Regions from separate parts of the Streptomyces sp. NPDC045955 genome, predicted to be linked through region 1. Evidence: riboswitches for the same ligand, from Rfam matches in the RefSeq annotation. Region 1 holds a riboswitch; the other holds the start of a gene.
What was found. Region 1 has a riboswitch for glycine ahead of gcvT (glycine cleavage system aminomethyltransferase GcvT). Riboswitches for the same ligand answer to the same signal wherever they lie in the genome.
Positions count from the first base shown of each region.

Region 2: it holds a riboswitch for glycine, as region 1 does, so the genes downstream of both, gcvP (aminomethyl-transferring glycine dehydrogenase) here and gcvT (glycine cleavage system aminomethyltransferase GcvT) in region 1, are expected to answer to the same signal.

Region 1 is NZ_JBWKKY010000010.1:298,713-305,749, reverse strand. It holds gene AC07F0_RS22825 (L-serine ammonia-lyase) at 53-1,420, opposite strand; gene glyA (serine hydroxymethyltransferase) at 1,516-2,778, opposite strand; gene gcvH (glycine cleavage system protein GcvH) at 2,793-3,170, opposite strand; gene gcvT (glycine cleavage system aminomethyltransferase GcvT) at 3,269-4,387, opposite strand; glycine riboswitch at 4,426-4,547, opposite strand; glycine riboswitch at 4,548-4,647, opposite strand; gene AC07F0_RS22805 (AAA family ATPase) at 4,830-5,498, shown strand; gene AC07F0_RS22800 (enhanced serine sensitivity protein SseB) at 5,566-6,354, shown strand; gene AC07F0_RS22795 (enhanced serine sensitivity protein SseB C-terminal domain-containing protein) at 6,517-7,037, shown strand, end outside.
Region 2 is NZ_JBWKKY010000024.1:9,699-16,735, forward strand. It holds gene AC07F0_RS33990 (DNA polymerase IV) at 1-943, shown strand, start outside; gene AC07F0_RS33995 (PRC-barrel domain-containing protein) at 960-1,334, opposite strand; glycine riboswitch at 1,448-1,543, shown strand; gene gcvP (aminomethyl-transferring glycine dehydrogenase) at 1,721-4,606, shown strand; gene AC07F0_RS34005 (TOBE domain-containing protein) at 4,658-5,077, opposite strand; gene AC07F0_RS34010 (ABC transporter ATP-binding protein) at 5,104-6,189, opposite strand; gene AC07F0_RS34015 (ABC transporter permease) at 6,230-7,037, opposite strand, start outside.

The DNA.
Region 1 (7,037 bases):
GACGGACACTCGAAAACATGTCGCACGGAGGTTCCGGCAGGAACCAGTGACATCAGCACTCGATGATGTTCACCGCCAGCCCGCCCCGCGCCGTCTCCTTGTACTTGACCGACATGTCCGCGCCGGTGTCCTTCATCGTCTTGATGACCTTGTCCAGGGACACCTTGTGGGAGCCGTCGCCGCGCATCGCCATGCGCGCCGCCGTGACGGCCTTCACGGCGGCCATGCCGTTGCGCTCGATGCAGGGGATCTGGACCAGGCCGCCCACGGGATCGCAGGTGAGGCCCAGGTTGTGTTCCATGCCGATCTCGGCCGCGTTCTCCACCTGCTCCGGGGAGCCGCCGAGGACCTCGGCCAGTGCGCCCGCCGCCATGGAGCAGGCGGAGCCGACCTCGCCCTGGCAGCCGACCTCGGCGCCGGAGATGGACGCGTTCTCCTTGAACAGCATGCCGATCGCGCCCGCGGCGAGCAGGAAGCGGACCACGCCCTCCTCGTCGGCGCCGGGCACGAAGTTCATGTAGTAGTGCAGGACGGCCGGGATGATGCCGGCCGCGCCGTTCGTCGGGGCGGTGACGACCCGGCCCCCGGCCGCGTTCTCCTCGTTGACCGCCATCGCGTAGAGGGTGATCCACTCCATGGCGAGGGCCTTCGGGTCGCCCTCGGAGCGCAGTTTGCGGGCGGTGTTCGCGGCCCGGCGGCGCACCTTCAGACCGCCCGGCAGGATGCCCTCGCGGGACATGCCGCGCGCCACGCACGCCTCCATGACCCGCCAGATCTCCAGCAGTCCGGCGCGGATCTCCTCCTCGGTGCGCCAGGCCCGCTCGTTCTCCAGCATCAGCGCCGAGATGGACAGGCCGGTCTCCTGGGCCATCCGCAACAGCTCGTCGCCCGTGCGGAAGGGGTACTTCAGCACGGTGTCGTCGAGCTTGATGCGGTCCGCGCCGACCGCTTCCTCGTCGACGACGAAGCCGCCGCCGACCGAGTAGTACGTCTTCGTCAGCAGCTCCGCGCCCGAGGCGTCGTACGCCCACAGAGTCATGCCGTTGGCGTGGTACGGCAGGGCCTTGCGGCGGTGCAGGACCATGTCGTCGTCGTAGGAGAACGCGATCTCGTGCTCGCCCAGCAGGTTCAGCCGGCCGCCGGCCTTGATCGTCTCCACTCGTTCGTCGGCCTTCTCCACGTCCACCGTGCGCGGGGAGTCGCCCTCCAGGCCGAGCAGGACCGCCTTGGGCGTGCCGTGGCCGTGGCCGGTGGCGCCGAGCGAGCCGTAGAGCTCCGCGCGGACCTTCGCCGTCGGGGCCAGCAGCTCCTCGTTGCGCAGCCGCCGGGCGAACATCCGGGCCGCGCGCATCGGGCCGACGGTGTGGGAGCTGGACGGGCCGATGCCGACCGAGAACAGGTCGAAGACCGAGATGGCCACGGGGACTCCTGACTACGGGGGTGGTGCAAGGGGTGGTGCAGGGGGACAGGGCGCCCCGCCCCAGGCGGAACGGGGCGTCCTGAAAGGTTTCTTCGCTATGCGGTCGGACCCGGGTACAGCGGGTGCTTGTCGGCCAGGGCCTTCACCCGGGCCTTGAGAGCCTCCACGTCGTACGACGGCTTCAGCGCCTCGGCGATGACGTCCGCGACCTCCGCGAAGTCCTCGGCCTGGAACCCGCGGGTGGCCAGGGCCGGCGTGCCGATCCGCAGACCGGACGTCACCATCGGCGGGCGCGGGTCGTCCGGGATGGCGTTGCGGTTGACCGTGATGCCCACCTCGTGGAGGCGGTCCTCGGCCTGCCGGCCGTCCAGCTCCGAGTGGCGCAGGTCGACCAGGACCAGGTGCACGTCCGTGCCGCCGGACAGGACGTCCACGCCCACGGCCCGGACGTCGTCCTTCACCAGACGCTCGGCCAGGATGCGGGCCCCCTCCAGCGTACGGCGCTGGCGCTCCTTGAAGTCCTCCGAGGCCGCGACCTTGAAGGCGACCGCCTTGGCCGCGATCACATGCTCCAGCGGACCGCCCTGCTGACCGGGGAAGACAGCGGAGTTGATCTTCTTGGCCAGTTCGGCCGTGGAGAGGATCACACCGCCGCGCGGGCCGCCCAGCGTCTTGTGGGTGGTCGTGGTCACCACGTGCGCGTGCGGCACGGGGTTCGGGTGCAGCCCCGCCGCGACGAGCCCGGCGAAGTGCGCCATGTCGACCATCAGGTACGCGCCGACCTCGTCCGCGATCCGGCGGAACGCGGCGAAGTCCAGCTGCCGTGGGTAGGCCGACCAGCCCGCGACGATCAGCTTCGGCTTCGACTCCTTGGCCAGCCGCTCGACCTCGGCCATGTCGACCCGGCCGTCGTCGCCCACGTGGTAGGCGACGACGTCGTAGAGCTTGCCGGAGAAGTTGATCTTCATGCCGTGGGTCAGGTGCCCGCCGTGCGCGAGGTTCAGACCCATGATGGTGTCGCCCGGCTTGAGCAGCGCGAACATCGCGGCGGCGTTGGCCTGGGCGCCCGAGTGCGGCTGCACGTTGGCGTGCTCGGCGCCGAACAGCTCCTTGACCCGGTCGATCGCGATCTGCTCGACCACGTCGACGTGCTCGCAGCCGCCGTAGTAGCGGCGGCCCGGGTAGCCCTCGGCGTACTTGTTGGTGAGGACCGAGCCCTGCGCCTCCATGACCGCGACCGGGGCGAAGTTCTCCGAGGCGATCATCTCGAGCGTGGACTGCTGCCGGTGCAGCTCGGCGTCGACCGCGGCGGCCACGGCCGGGTCGAGCTCGTGCAGGGGTGTGTTCAGGACGGACATACGGCTACGACTCCTCAGCCGGCGGAGAACGCGGTGTACTCGTCGGCGGAGAGCAGGTCACCCGGCTCCTCGGCGACCCGCACCTTGAACAGCCAGCCGCCCTCGAAGGGGGCCGAGTTCACCAGCGACGGGTCGTTCACGACGTCCTCGTTGACCTCGGTGACCTCACCGGAGACGGGGGAGTAGAGGTCGGACACCGACTTGGTCGACTCCAGTTCGCCGCAGGTCTCGCCCGCGGACACCGTGTCGCCGACCTCGGGGAGCTGGACGAAGACCACGTCGCCGAGCGCGTTGGCCGCGTGCTCCGTGATGCCGACCGTCGAGACGCCGTCCTCGGCGGCCGACAGCCACTCGTGCTCCTTGCTGTAACGCAGCTGCTGGGGGTTGCTCATGGCCTGGATTCTCCTGTACGCGCGGGAGTGCTGATGAAGGGACTGCTGGTGAGCGCCGTGATGTGCCGGGACCGCTGGTGCGGCCCGACGGCCAGTGTCTACTTCTGGCGCTTGTAGAACGGCAGCGCCACGACCTCGTACGGCTCGTGACTGCCCCGGATGTCCACGCCCACGCCGGTCGTGCCGGGCGCGGCGTGCGCGGGGTCCACGTACGCCATCGCGATCGGCTTGCCGAGCGTGGGGGAGGGAGCGCCGGAGGTGACCTCGCCGATCACCTCGCCGCCGGCGACGACCGCGTACCCGGCGCGCGGGACCCGGCGGCCCTCGGCGACGAGCCCGACCAGGACGCGCGGCGGGTTCTGCTCGGCGCGGGCGGCGGCCTCCCGCAGGGCCTCGCGCCCCACGAAGTCGCCCTCCTTCTCGAACTTCACCACCCGGCCGAGCCCGGCGTCGAAGGGCGTCAGCGAGGTGCTCAGCTCGTGCCCGTACAGCGGCATGCCCGCCTCCAGGCGCAGCGTGTCGCGGCAGGACAGCCCGCACGGGACCAGCCCGGCGCCCTCGCCGGCCTTGGTCAGGGCCTGCCACAGCTCGACCGCGTGCTCCGGCTTCACGAACAGCTCGAAGCCGTCCTCGCCCGTGTAGCCGGTCCGGGCGATCAGGGCCGGGACCCCGGCGACCGTGCCGGGCAGGCCGGCGTAGTACTTCAGCCCGTCGAGGTCGGCGTCGGTGAGGGACTTCAGGATCCCGGGGGACTGCGGGCCCTGGACGGCGATCAGCGCGTAGGCGTCCCGGTCGTCGCGCACCTCGGCGTCGAAACCGGCGGCGCGCTCGGTCAGCGCGTCCAGCACCACCTGGGCGTTGGAGGCGTTGGCGACGACCATGTACTCGGTCTCGCCCAGCCGGTAGACGATCAGGTCGTCGAGGATGCCGCCGTCGGTCCGGCAGATCATGGTGTAGCGGGCGCGGCCGGGCTTGACGCCGCCGATGTTGCCCACCAGGGCGTAGTCGAGGAGGGCGGCGGCCTGCGGGCCGGTGACGGTGATCTCCCCCATGTGGGAGAGGTCGAAGAGCCCGGCCTTCGTGCGCACGGCGGTGTGCTCGTCGCGCTCGGAGCCGTAGCGCAGGGGCATGTCCCAGCCGGCGAAGTCGGTCATCGTCGCGCCGAGCGAACGATGCAGGGCATCGAGCGCGGTGTGGCGCAGTGGCGTACTGCTCATCGGTCGGTCGTCTCCAAGGGCATGACGGGCGAGGTCGTTCCTCCCCATCTGTCATCGGAACCTGAGAGGTTCGCCATGACCACGGGGGACACGGCTTGCACCTTGGGTGGAGCCAAGCCCGCCGCCTCGGCGACAGGGATGGCCCGCTTTTCAGATGTGCCTCGCCCGCGCGGTAACGGGGCCTGAGAGATTCAAGGGAGGGACTTGCTCCTTCGGCGCCCCAGCGTCAGCGGTGCTGGGAACTCTCCCGCGCGGATTCAAACGGCCGGTATGCAGTTGGCGCGCACATCATTGCACGCATCGTCGCGGGGTGGCAGGGCACCACCCTGTAGCAGGGCTGTTGCGGGAAGAGGACTAAAACCAGAGACATCGGGCATTACCTTCTCTTTACACTCGGCGGGGATGGGACTGAAGTACCTGGCCCCAGGGGAGGACGATCACGGTGAACAGGACCACCGCGTACGCCACGACATCGGGCGTCGCGCTGCCCGAGCAGCCGGCCGCTCCGGCACGGGCGGTCTGCGGCCCGCTGCCGGTGCCGGTCGTCCGCGATCTGCGCGAGCGCGAAGGCCGTGGCCCGCACGCGCTGCTCTTCGGCCCCCGCGACCTCGTCGTGGTCACGGGCCTGCCCGGCAGCGGCAAGTCCACGCTGATGCGGCGCACCGTGCCGGGCCGGCGCATCGACTCCCAGGACGCCCGCGACCGCTGGGACGGCCGCATGCCGCGCTTCCTGCCGTACGGGGTCTACCGTCCGCTCGTCCGCCTCGCCCACTACGCCGGGCTGCGACGCGCCCTGCGCACCGGCGAGGGCGTCGTCGTGCACGACTGCGGCACCCAGGCCTGGGTCCGCCGCTGGCTGGCCCGCGAGGCCCGCCGCCGGGGCGGCACCCTGCATCTGCTCATGCTCGACGTCACCCCCGAGGAGGCCCTGGCCGGTCAGCGCGACCGGGGCCGCGGTGTCTCGCGGTACGCGTTCCTGCGCCACCGTGCGGCGGCCAACCGTCTGCTGCGCTCCGTGGAGCGGGGCGAACTGCCCGCGGGCTGCGGCTCGGCGATCCTCCTCGACCGGGACGCGGCGGGCACCCTGCGCCGGATCGGCTTCACGGGCTGACCACCGGCGGCCGGGGAGCCGCTAGCCTTTTGCGTCACAGCAGTGGTTCCAGGCAGGCGGTAGGCAGATGGACTTCCCGGCGGACTTCTCCGCGGACTTCCCGGCGCACACGCAGACTCACCCGCACGGCGGATGGCCCGGCAACGAACTGGAGGAGGTGCTCTCGGCCTCCCTCGGGGCCGGACCGTCGGCCGGCGGGCGGATCGTCGAGGTGCTCGGCCGGAGTTTCGTCTGGGTCCCCCTGCCCAGCGGCGGCGGCCCGCAGAGCGGTCCCCTCGATCTGCCCGGCATCGAGATCGAGGGCCAGGCGTACGTCCCGGTGTTCAGCTCCGAGGAGCAGTTCCGCCAGGTCGTCGGCTCCCACATGTCGTACACGATCGCCCCCGCCGTGGAGTTCGCCCGCGGCCTGCCCCCGCACGCCGGGATAGCCGTCAACCCGGGCGGTGTCGTCGGCATACCGCTCCCGCCGCCTGCGGTGGCCGAGCTCTGCCGGGCCGGCCGGACCCCGTTGGACGGCCCCGCGAGCGGCGGCCGGGTCCGCCTCTTCGAGCCCGACTGGCAGGACGACCCTGTGGACTTCCTCGCCGCCGCCTCCGCCGAGTTCGAGGCCATCGGCGTCGTCCTCACCGCCCGCCGCTGCCTCGCCGCGATCGAGACCGCCGACCCGGTGATGTTCGTGGGCGTCGAGCTCTCCCAGTGGGAAGGCGACCTGCGGGCCCTCCCGCTGGAGGCCCTGTCCCGAGCCGTGACCCGGTGCCCGGCCCCGTGGCAGGTCAACCTGGTCCTCCTGGACGTGGCGGAGGACCCGGTGGGCACCTGGATGAGGGACAGGATCCGGCCCTTCTACCAGCGGTAGGACAGCCGACCAAGGGGCGCGGGGCAGTGACATAATGCGGCTCCGCCGCGTGGGAGCGACGAGCCACACACGACCCGCGCCCGCAAACCGGCACCAATCCCCGAGCCCCGGACGGGCTTAAGCTAGGTCACGGTCGAGGCGTTGTACGAAGGGGCGGTAAAGGTGAGCGCGAGCGGCACGGCCGCGGCCGGACAGGTCGAGCACATGCTGCGCCAGGTCACGCCCGGGCGTTACGACGCCTATGAGGCACTCCTGCGCGCGCTCGCGACCCCGCACTCCGGCCAGATCTGGATGCTCCTCTGGCACGGCCAGGCGGGCTCCCCGGACGCCCAGTACGGGAACATGGAGGTCGACGGCTACGGCTACGCCCCCTGTGTGACCTCCGCCCAGGAGCTCTCGGCGAGCGGCTGGAACCGCAGTTATGAGGTGGTCGACGGAGTCGACGTCGCCCGCGCCCTCTACCCCGACCACTACGGCCTCTGGCTCAACCCGCACGCGCCGGGCGGCGGCGTCGGCATCCCCTGGCTCGACCTGCGGCGGATCGCCACGGGCCTGGACCGCCAGCCCGCCGGCCCGCTGCGGCTGTCCGAACCGGCCATCGAGCTGCCGCAGTTCTACGCCCTGCTCGCGCAGAACGCCCACCGCACCCCGGCCGTCCGCTCGCTGCGCCGGGCCTGGGTGCA
Region 2 (7,037 bases), on a different contig from region 1:
TGCCTCGGAGCAGGCCAAGCCGGACGGGCTGGTGGTGATCGAGCCGGGCACCGAGCGGGCGATGCTCGGGCCGATGTCGGTGCGGACGCTGCCGGGGGTCGGGCCGGCGACGGGCGACCATCTGCGGCGGGCCGGGATCACCACGATCGAGGAGATCGTCGAGGCGGGCGAGGACGAGATGGTCCGGCTGCTGGGAAAGTCGCACGGGCACGGCCTGTACGCCATGGCGCTCGCGCGGGACGACCGGCCCGTGGTGGCGGAGCGGGAGACGAAGTCGGTGTCGGTCGAGGACACGTACGACGTGGACATCCACGACCGGGTGCGGGTCGGTCTCGAGGTGCAGCGACTGGCCGACCGGTGCGTGCGGCGGCTGCGTGGGGCCGGGCTGTCCGGGCGGACGATCGTGCTGAAGGTGCGGCGGTACGACTTCTCGACGCTCACCCGGTCCGAGACGCTGCGCGGGCCGACGGACGATCCCGGGGTGATCCGCGAGGCGGCGGCCCGGCTGCTCGACTCGGTCGACACGACGGGCGGTGTGCGGCTGCTCGGGGTGGGCGTCAGCGGGCTCGCCGACTACACACAGGAGGATCTCTTCGCGCAGGCGGCGGGGGAGCGGCCGGGGGCGGAGGCGCCCCTCGAGGAGGACGCCAAGGTGCCGGCCGAGGAGCAGCCGGCGCTCGCCGAGCGGCGGTGGCCCGCCGGGCACGACGTACGGCACGCCCTGTTCGGGCACGGATGGGTGCAGGGCAGCGGTCTGGGGCGGGTCACTGTGCGGTTCGAGACGCCCGGCTCTCAGCCCGGGCGGGTGCGGACGTTCCGGGTCGACGATCCGGACCTGGAGCCCGCGGATCCGTTGCCGCTGGTGTTAGCGACTCCCGGGGAGAGCGGCGGTGGGCCAGTGGGCGGGGCCGGGACCGTGGGGGTGCGGTCAGCTGTCCCCTAGACGGCCGGCCGGGGCTTCAGGCCGTCTCGTCCCTGCCCGCCAGCTTGCCGAAGTCGTGGTCGGGCAGCGGGGGAGGCGCGGCGACGTGGAGGCCGTAGTGGTGATAGAGCTGGAGTTCCTGTTCGGGGGAGAGATGGCGGCCCACGCCGAAGTCGGGGGCGTCCTTGATCAGGGCGCGGTCGAAGGGCACGTGGAGGGCGCCGTCGATCAGTTCACTGGGTTCGAGGGGGACGAAAGCGTCCCTGCTGAACAGGCCGGTCCGTATGGCCGCCCACTCCGGCTCGCCGGTGGCGTCGTCGAGGTAGACCTCGTCGATCGTGCCGATCCTGGTTCCCTTGCGGTCGAACGCCTTGCGGCCGATCAGATTGCGCGGATCGATATCGGTTCGCACGGGCCCTCCACATGGTCGCAACTCATCCGTAGGCACTACAAAACGGCACAATCGGAGAGGTGGCCACTCGAAGGTTCGTGCGTGGACCGCGCTGGTACGCTGGCAGCGGCTGCTGACCCCGTGCGGGAGAGTCCTCCAGACACCATCGGAGGCGCCGAAGGAGCAAATCCTCCCCGGAATCTCTCAGGCACACGTACCGCACGGACGAGGTCACTCTGGAAAGCAGGGCGGGTGTCGACGGCTTCCGCTCTCACCGACGGTGAAAACCGGAGGCCTTCGGGCGATCCGGTGAAGCTCTCAGGTTGAGATGACAGAGGGGGAGGCCGTTCGGGTACCCGTGCCGTGGTGCCCCCCGAAGGTCGTGTCAGACCAGGAGGCCTCCGCAAATGACCGCCCATCGCATCCCGCTCTCCGAACTCGAAGAGGCAGTTCCGTTCGAGCAGCGTCACATCGGCCCCGACCACGAGGCCCGCGCCAAGATGCTCGCGCAGGTCGGCTACGGCTCGCTGGACGAGCTCACGGCCGCCGCGGTCCCGGCCGTGATCAGGAGCGCCGAGGCGCTGGACCTGCCGGGCGCCCGCAGCGAGGCCGAGGTGATCGCCGAGCTGCGCTCCCTCGCCGACCGCAACCAGGTCCTCGGCTCCATGATCGGACTCGGGTACTACGGCACGTTCACGCCGCCGGTCATCATGCGCAACGTCATGGAGAACCCGGCCTGGTACACGGCCTATACGCCGTACCAGCCGGAGATCTCGCAGGGGCGGCTCGAGGCGCTGCTCAACTTCCAGACCATGGTCGCCGACCTCACCGGACTGCCCACCTCCGGTGCCTCGCTGCTGGACGAGGGCACCGCGGCCGCCGAGGCCATGGCGCTGTCGCGGCGTCTCGGCAAGAACAAGAAGGGTCTCTTCCTGGTCGACGCGGACGCGCTGCCGCAGACCGTCGCCGTGATCCGGACCCGGGCCGAGCCGACCGGCGTCGAGGTCGTCGTCGCCGACCTCGGGGAGGGCATCCCCGCCGAGATCGCCGAGCGCGAGATCAACGGCGTGCTGATCCAGTACCCGGGCGCCTCCGGAGCCGTACGCGACATCAAGCCGGTCATCGACCAGGCCCACGAACTCGGGGCGCTCGTCACCGTCGCCGCCGATCTGCTGGCGCTGACGCTGCTGAAGTCGCCCGGTGAACTCGGCGCGGACATCGCCGTCGGGACGACGCAGCGCTTCGGTGTGCCGATGGGCTTCGGCGGTCCGCACGCCGGTTACATGGCGGTCAAGGACAAGATGGCGCGCAGCCTGCCCGGACGGCTCGTCGGCGTGTCCGTGGACGCCGACGGGAACAAGGCCTACCGGCTGGCACTCCAGACCCGTGAGCAGCACATCCGCCGCGAGAAGGCCACCAGCAACATCTGCACCGCACAGGTCCTGCTCGCCGTCATGGCCGGCATGTACGCCGTCTACCACGGGCCGGAGGGCCTCAAGGGCATCGCGCGGCGCACCCACCGGTACGCCACGGTTCTCGCCGCCGGGCTCGCGAACGGCGGGGTCGAGGTCGTGCACGGCTCCTACTTCGACACCGTGACCGTACGCGTCGCCGGCCGGGCCGCCGAGGTCGTGGCCGCCGCGCGGGAGAACGGCGTCAACCTCCGTCTCGTCGACGCCGACCACGTCTCGATCGCCTGCGACGAGACCACGACCCGGGCCCAGCTGCGTGCCGTGTGGGCCGCCTTCGGGGTCGAGGGGGTCATCGAGGCGCTGGACGCGACCACGGAAGAGGGGCTTCCGGACGCTCTGCTGCGGACCGACGAGTACCTGACGCACCCCGTCTTCCACCAGCACCGCTCCGAGACGGCCATGCTGCGCTACCTGCGCCGGCTGGCCGACCGCGACTACGCGCTGGACCGGGGCATGATCCCGCTGGGCTCCTGCACCATGAAGCTCAACGCGACCACGGAGATGGAGCCGGTCACCTGGCCCGAGTTCGGGCAACTGCACCCCTTCGCGCCCGTCGAGCAGGCCGGGGGTTACCTCACGCTCATCCGTGAGCTGGAGGACCGTCTGGCGGAGGTCACCGGGTACGACAAGGTGTCCCTCCAGCCCAACGCCGGGTCGCAGGGAGAGCTGGCCGGTCTGCTCGCCGTACGCGGGTACCACCGGGCCAACGGGGACGAGCAGCGCACGGTGTGCCTGATCCCGTCGTCCGCGCACGGGACCAACGCCGCGAGCGCGGTGATGGCGGGCATGAAGGTCGTCGTCGTGAAGACCGCCGACGACGGCGAGATCGACGTCGAGGACCTGCGGGCCAAGATCGAGCAGTACCGCGACGAGCTGTCGGTGCTGATGATCACGTACCCGTCCACGCACGGTGTGTTCGAGGAGCACGTCTCCGAGATCTGCGCCCAGGTGCACGAGGCGGGCGGCCAGGTCTACGTCGACGGCGCCAACCTCAACGCGCTCGTGGGACTCGCCAAGCCGGGGCACTTCGGCGGTGACGTCTCGCACCTGAACCTGCACAAGACCTTCTGCATCCCGCACGGCGGCGGCGGCCCGGGCGTCGGTCCGGTGGCGGTGCGTGAGCACCTCGCGCCGTACCTGCCGAACCACCCGCTCCAGCCCGAGGCGGGCCCGGAGACGGGTGTCGGTCCCATCTCCGCGGCGCCGTGGGGTTCCGCCGGCATCCTGCCGATCTCCTGGGCGTACGTCCGGCTCATGGGCGGCGAGGGGCTGAAGCGGGCCACGCAGGTGGCCGTGCTCAGCGCCAACTACATCGCCAAGCGCCTGGAGCCGCACTACCCGGTGCTCTACACCGGCCCCGGCGGGCTCGTCGCGCACGAGTGCATCATCGACCTGCGGCCGCTGACCAAGGCGTCCGGGGTGAGTGTCGACGACGTCGCCAAGCGGCTGATCGACTACGGCTTCCACGCGCCGACGATGTCGTTCCCGGTGGCCGGGACGCTGATGATCGAGCCGACCGAGTCGGAGGACCTGGCCGAGCTGGACCGGTTCTGTGAGGCGATGGTCGCCATCCGCGCGGAGATCGAGAAGGTCGGCTCCGGCGAGTGGCCCGCGGACGACAACCCGCTCCGGGGCGCCCCGCACACGGCCGGGACGCTCGCCGGGGCGTGGGAGCACGCCTACAGCCGTGAGGATGCCGTCTTCCCGGCCGGGGTCTCGGTCGCCGACAAGTACTGGCCGCCGGTGCGCCGCATCGACCAGGCCTTCGGCGACCGGAACCTGGTCTGCTCCTGCCCGCCGCTGGACGCGTACGAGGACTGACCGACCCGGCAGGTCGTGTCGGAGGGGCTCCGCGGTGCGGGGCCCCTCCCGTCATTCGGCGGCCAGGGACACCTCGGTCGACTTGATCAGGGCAACGACGGGGGTTCCGGCCGACAGGGCGAGGTCGTCCGCGGCGTCCCTGGTGATCGCGGCGGTCAGTTCGCCGCCCTCGACCGTGACCCGCACGGACGCCATGGCGTCGCCGGTCGCGATGTCCGTGACCGTGCCGGGGAGGCGGTTGCGGATGGACAGGCCCTCGACGGGGGCGGTGGCCAGCGAGACCTCCGTCGACTTCACCAGGGCTCGCACGGCGGTGCCCGGCGCAAGACCGAGGTCGTCGGCCGCCTCGCGGGTGATCGCCGCGGTGAGGGCCTGACCGCCGGTGAGGCGGACCCTGACCGTCGCCATGGCCTCGCCCGGCGTGACGGCAGTGACGGTGCCGGGAAGCTGGTTGCGGATGCTCACGCTCATGGGGGCACGGTAGCCCGGCGAGTTCCCTATGCCGGGTATGCGTGTGTCTGCGTCGCTTTGACCGTCGCCCAGACCGGGGCGCCGGGGCGCAGGTCGAGTTCGGCCGCGGCGACCGTGGTGAGGTCGGCGGTCAGGGCGAGTTCGCCGGTGAGGTCCGCGCGGATCTGGTCGCCGTGCGTCTCCAGCCCGGCGACCTCGCAGCGCCACAGGTTGCGGGCGCTGGACCCCGTGGGGCGTTCGCGGTACAGGGTGACGGCGCCGGGCGGGAACGCCACGAAGGCCGGGCCGGAGAGCTCTTCCGTGGTCGTGATGGCCGGGCCGGTGCCGAGCCGGACGGTGTGGCCCTCGGCCCGCCCCCGGTAGAGGTTGAGGCCGACGAGCCTGGCGATGTAGTCCGTGCGGGGGTGGCGGGCGATGTGGGAGGGAGTGCCCTCCTGGACGACGTGGCCGTCCTCGACGACCACCAGACGGTCGGCCAGCACCATGGCGTCCAGCGGGTCGTGCGTGACGAGGACGGCCACGGCTTCGAACTCGGCGAGGTGGCGCCGGAGCTGGGCACGCACCTCCAGACGGGTGCGGGCGTCGAGCGCGGCGAGGGGCTCGTCCAGCAGCAGCAGCCGGGGCCGGGTGGCCAGGGCCCGGGCCACGGCCACGCGCTGGGCCTGGCCTCCCGACAGACGGCGGGGCTTGGCGCCGGCGTGGTCGGCCAGGCCCATCCGGTCCAGCCACTCGGCGGCCTGGGCGCGGGCCTCGGCCTTGCTCGCACCCCGGCAGCGCGGCCCGAAGGCGACGTTGTCCAGGGCGGTCAGATGCGGGAAGAGCAGGTAGTCCTGGAAGACGACACCGACCGGGCGGGACTCGGGCGGGGTGGCGTCCAGCGGGGTGCCGTCCAGCCACAGGTGACCCGATGTGAGAGGGGTGAGCCCTGCGAGTGCGCGCAGGGCCGTGGTCTTGCCGGCGCCGTTCGGGCCGAGCAGGGCGACGACGTCCCCGGGGGCGGCGGTGAGTGCGACGTCCAGGCGGAAGGGGCCGCGGTCAACGACGAGGTGGGCGTCGAGGCCTTCGGAGAGGAGGGCGGGTGCCGTGCCATCGCGGTCGGTCGTCTCGGTCATGAGAGCCACGTCCAGGGTGTCAGGGAGCCGGTCCGGGACATCACGGCGCCGTCATCCAGCGGTCGCGCAGGGCCGCCAGGACCGCGATGGACACCGCCAGCAGGACCAGGCTGAGGGCGATCGCCGCCGCCGGGTCGTTCTGCAGGGCCAGGTAGACCGCCAGCGGCATGGTCTGGGTGCGGCCCGGGAAGTTGCCCGCGAACGTGATCGTCGCGCCGAACTCGCCCAGAGCCCGGGCCCAGGCCAGTACGGCACCGGCCGCGATGCCCGGCGCGATCAGCGGCAGGGTGACCCGGCGGAACGCGGTGAAGCGGGAGGCGCCCAGGGTGGTGGCCGCCTCCTCGTAGCGCGGGTCGGCGGCCCGCAGGGTGCCCTCCACGCTGATGACGAGGAACGGCATCGCCACGAACGTCTCGGCGAGGACGACACCCGTCGTGGTGAAGGGCAGGGTGATCCCGAACCAGGAGTCGAGCCACTGCCCGATGACGCCGTTGCGCCCGAAGGCGAGCAGCAGGGCCACACCGCCCACCACCGGCGGCAGCACCAACGGCAGCGTCACCAGGGCCCGTACGAGACCCCGGCCAGGGAACCGGGTGCGGGCCAGCAGCCAGGCCAGGGGCACGCCGACGACCAGACTCAAGGCCGTCGCCGCCGTGGCGCAGACGAGCGACAGCCGCAGTGCCTCCCACACCTCGGGGCTCGTCAGCTGCTCGGGGAGGCTGCGCCAGGGCGCCCGTACCAGCAGGGCGATCAGGGGCAGGAGCAGGAACGCCAGGCCGATCAGGGCGGGCACCAGCAGGGGCACCGGCACCGACCGGTTCCGGCCACGGTGGCGATCGCGGCGGGGT